2 regions of the Streptococcus sp. 4094 genome follow, and region 2 is predicted to be linked to the other one. Evidence: riboswitches for the same ligand, from Rfam matches in the RefSeq annotation. Region 2 holds a riboswitch; the other holds the start of a gene.

Region 1 (2,406 bases), on a different contig from region 2:
TTGTCCTTAGAAGCAGTTCCTTGACCACAGGCCACAAGCACAACAGCTACAAGAACTGTCACAAGCGTTAAAAACACTTTCCATGTTTTCTTCATTCTAATTTCCTCTTTTCTTTTTTTGAAACATTCTAATTCTACGAACGTTTCCATTTAATAACATATTTTTCACTAATATCGACCAGCTTCATACCCAAAAGGCTGATAATCGATACCAGAATAATAATAGCGAACATGGTATCATACTGAAACAGTTTTTTGGACTGAATCATATAAACACCAAGACCCTCAAAGCCTCCTAACCACTCAGATACCACTGTTGTGATAAAGGCGTAGGAGACACTGACCCTCAGACCTGCATAAAAGTAAGGCAGACTGACTGGAATTTTAAAATGCCACAGGATTTGCCAAGGTTTGGCCCGCATCAGACTAAACAAGGTCAGCATATCCTTGTCGCAATGCCTAAAACCGTCCAAAATACTGACGATGATAGGAAAGGTTGTCGTCAAAATAATCAAGACAATCTTGGGCAGAATCCCATAACCTAGCCACAAGACCAAGATAGGAGCTATGGCAATGGTCGGAATGGTCTGAACAACCACCATCATAGGGTAAATCAGGTCATTGAGCCAAGTTAAACTATCCATAAGTACAGCCATGAGACAGGCAATCAAGACTCCCAAAATCAGTCCCAATAAAGCCACTCTCAAGGTCGCCCAGCTATGGTGCCAGAGAAATTCTCTGTCACGAACAAAGGACTGGAGAATTTCAAAAGGTGTCGGCAGGATAAACTTGGGGAGAAGTTTAAGAAAACCTGCTAACTGCCAGATTGACAAGACTCCCAGAAAGCCCAATAGACTAATGTGTCGTCTCAGTATACTTTTCAAGTTTCTCATCAATACTTAAAATCTCTCCTACATTTATTTTGACATTGGCAAAGACATTATCTGCCTCCTGCCCTGCCACTTCCAGCGCTTCTTTGAGAATACGCATGAGCTCATCAAACTCCCCTTCCAAGACCGTTTCAAATGGTGTCACCACCATCGTCACTTCTTGAACTTGCAGATAAGCAATGACCTGATCGATAACAGCTATCCGATCAATCCCCTGCGCTAGGGGTAAAACTTGCAAGGCAATGCTTGCTTTCATAAAAACCTCCTCTTCTCGTTTTCCTTTGACAAAAAGAAAAACCTTTGCCATATATGGAAAAGGTCAAGAATAGACTAAGTATCGTTCCCTACGCTGGCATTACCCAGATCAGGTGCGGTCGAAGTTTAACACTTCCTCTCAGACTGTACACAGACTCCCATATATTATATAGATATATGATAGCGCAAAATACAAAAAATGTCAAGGAAACTGCTTACAGAAAAGAGCAGGAAAAATTTCCTACTCCAATTTTCTATACTCGTTCTCCATCACTGTTTACTCTGTAGCCATCCACCGTCGTATTAACAGCTAAGACACCTGAAGAGTAAGAATAATACCACTTACCAGAAACTTGATACCAGCCTGTTTTCATTGCCCCTGAACTATCCAGATAATACCACGAGCCATTTTCCTTTAACCAGCCTGTCTGCATTTCACCAGATGATTTCAAATAATACCAACTAGAACCATCCTTCAACCAGCCTGTTGATTTAGAGCCATTTGATTTGAAATGATACCAACTACCATTTATTTTCTTCCAACCAACAGTTGAACTACTATTGGATCCATAGCTAGAGATGTTTCCTGATTGGTTCTGATAATTTTGTGAAGAAGTCACTCCCTCTAGCTGTATATAGCGACGACTTCCGTTATAAGCTGTATAACTCAACCACTTGTATCCATCTTTTTCGAGAATTTGATCATAATGAACCTTCTCCCCAGGATAATAGTAATCAATCGCAGTTGCGCTAGCTAGTGGCTGATTTTTGATAGCAGACTTAAACTTGAAATAATGTGTTCCTCCTGTTGAAGAAAGAACAGAATTACCTAGAGGATTTTTATTCACAGCCTCCAATTGAACATAACGATAGCTTCCGTTATAAGATATATAACTCAACCACTTGTACCCATCTTTTTCAAGTACCTGATCATAATGAACACTCTCACCTGAAGAATAATATGCAATTGAAGTTGCACTAACTAAAGGTTGATTTTTTATGGCTGCCTTATTCTTAAAATAATGAGTTCCTCCTGTAGAAGAAGGTTGACTATTGAATACTTTGCCACTACTTACTATATTACCCCCAGCCAAATCTTTAAAATGAATAAATCCTGTCATCGTATTTGCTTTTATACTTCGTTTATTATAGGCTTCTGTATAACCATAGTTATATTCCTCGATCTCAATCTGATCTCCCATTACATTTGACACCCAGGCAACATGCCCATAAGTTCCTGCAGTAGACCAAGCAATGGAGCC
Region 2 (2,406 bases):
AGGATCTTTGTAAAAAATACAATGTTCCGTTTATTGTTAATGATGATATTGATTTGGCGATGGAAATTGACGCTGATGGCGTACATGTAGGACAAGATGACCTTGGAGTTGATGAAATTAGAAAATTGATGCCAGATAAAATAATTGGTCTTTCTATAAAAAACGAGAAAGAATTTCAACAGTCAAAAGTTGAATATGTAGATTATGTTGGTGTTGGTCCTGTATTTGATACCCAGTCAAAAGATGATGCTGGTGGCGCTATAGGTTATGAAGGTCTTAAATTGATGAGAAAACTATTGCCACAAATGCCCTTAGTTGCAATTGGTGGGATACAGACGCAACATATTAAAGACATTATGAAGACCAATGTTGACGGTGTTTCAATCATTTCAGCAATATCGTATGCAAAAAATATAGAAAAAACTGTTCGAGAAATGAGTGAACAATAGGTATCTATCCTTGGATTCTAAGTAAGTGGAAGTTTTCCTTTTCTAAAAAGATATGTCCAGATTCAGTTTAAATAGCTAATCTATCAAACAAGACATTTGGTTTTTGCAAAAGAAAGATCTGCTGTCTTTGTGAGTGCAAGGCTGTATTTCCAGTTCAATTTCTTGAACTAGTATAAAATGTGTGTTATAATAATCATACAATTAAATAATAAAGACATTTGGGGTGCTTTAGGCTGAGATGATACCCATTGAACCTGATACAGTTAAGACTGGCGAAGGGAAATGTGAAAAGTTTTTTTCGTATGTCGAAAAGAACGGTCTAATCTTGTAAGCTAAACTCTAATTCCTATCTGTAATTAGAGTTTTTTCTTTTACGAAACTGGATGAAGGTGCTATAAAGCCTTTTGGTAGCTCACCTTGAGCACCCCACTTTTCTTTAAAAAAGGAGTTTTTTTATGTTGAAAAAATGGCAGTTAAAAGATGTTATCTTGCTTGCTTTCTTGTCTATCTTTTTTGGTGGGGTTTTCGTTGGTTCAGGATATGTGTATAATATTCTCAGCCTACTCTTAACACCTCTTGGTTTACAGGCTTTTGCCAATGAAATCCTTTTTGGACTCTGGTGTATGGCTGCGCCCATTGCTGCCATCTTTGTTCCGAGAGTCGGAAGTGCAACGATTGGAGAAGTGCTAGCTGCGCTTGCTGAAGTCCTTTATGGTAGCCAATTCGGTCTAGGTGCCCTTTTGTCCGGCTTGGTTCAAGGTTTGGGAAGTGAACTTGGTTTTATCGTAACTAGAAATCGCTATGAAAGTTGGCTCTCTCTAACTGCTAATAGTATTGGGATTACGCTTGTTAGCTTTATCTATGAATACATTAAGTTAGGTTACTACGCCTTTTCACTTCCGTTTGTCCTTTCCTTGCTTGTGGTACGTTTTATTTCTGTTTATTTCTTCTGTACCATCTTGGTTCGTGCCATTGTCAAACTCTATCATCAGTTTGCAACTGGAGGAAAGGCATAGATGGGTCTGGAATTACGGGAGATTCAGTCCCCAATTTTTTCGGAACCGATTGATTTTACTTTTCATGAGCAATCCTTTACCTTGTTAGTTGGGAGCAGTGGTTCAGGAAAATCGAGTCTCTTTCAAATGATTGCCCAAGTCAGTTCTCTTCCCTATAGCGGTCAAGTCCTGATAAACGGGAGCGAGGTCAGTCAGCTTTCTATCATCGAACGTATCCAGACGGTTGGTATTCTATTTCAAAATCCCAATCATCAATTTACCATGGAGAGCTTGTTTGAGGAGTTGATTTTTACCTTGGAAAATATTGGGCATCCCGTTCAGGAAATGGATTCTAAAATAGCAGAGGTTGTCCAGCAATGTCGTTGCAAGGACATCTTGCACCGTCCCATCCATCACTTATCAGGTGGAGAAAAGCAAAAGACGGCCTTGGCTGTTCTCTTTGCTATGAATCCTAGGGTCTATCTATTGGATGAACCTTTTGCTTCCATTGACCGCAAGAGTAGGATAGAGATATTGGAGATTCTAAAAGAGTTGGTCTCTAAGGGGAAGACAGTTATTTTGTGCGACCATGATTTAACGGACTATGAAGCCTATATAGACCATATGGTAGAGCTAAGAGACGGACAACTAAGGGAAGTGTTTCAAATCCCTTCCTCTGAGATGACACAGGTTACTTCAAAGGAAGTTGCTTCTAGCCCGGAACTATTCCATATGGATCGAACGACTTGTGAGCTTGGTAATCGCCCCCTCTTTTCGATTGTGAATTTTACATTTTACCAAGGAATTTCCTGTATTTTGGGTGATAATGGTGTTGGGAAATCAACTCTCTTTCGCTCCATTCTTCAATTTCAAAAGTATAAGGGGCGCATTACTTGGAAGGGGACAGTCCTGAAAAAGAAAAAGAGTTTGTACCGTGACCTGACGGGTGTTGTTCAGGAAGC

The links. Region 2 has a riboswitch for thiamine pyrophosphate ahead of HT721_RS08225 (ECF transporter S component). Riboswitches for the same ligand answer to the same signal wherever they lie in the genome.
Region 1: it holds a riboswitch for thiamine pyrophosphate, as region 2 does, so the genes downstream of both, HT721_RS03510 (thiamine-binding protein) here and HT721_RS08225 (ECF transporter S component) in region 2, are expected to answer to the same signal.

The regions. Positions count from the first base shown of each region.
Region 1 is NZ_VMMI01000011.1:70,096-72,501, forward strand. Features, by position in the region: gene HT721_RS03500 (ABC transporter substrate-binding protein) at 1-95, opposite strand, end outside; gene HT721_RS03505 (ABC transporter permease) at 134-892, opposite strand; gene HT721_RS03510 (thiamine-binding protein) at 855-1,145, opposite strand; TPP riboswitch at 1,214-1,316, opposite strand; gene cbpD (choline binding-anchored murein hydrolase CbpD) at 1,399-2,406, opposite strand, start outside.
Region 2 is NZ_VMMI01000034.1:63,818-66,223, forward strand. Features, by position in the region: gene thiE (thiamine phosphate synthase) at 1-449, shown strand, start outside; TPP riboswitch at 659-747, shown strand; gene HT721_RS08225 (ECF transporter S component) at 905-1,465, shown strand; gene HT721_RS08230 (ABC transporter ATP-binding protein) at 1,466-2,406, shown strand, end outside.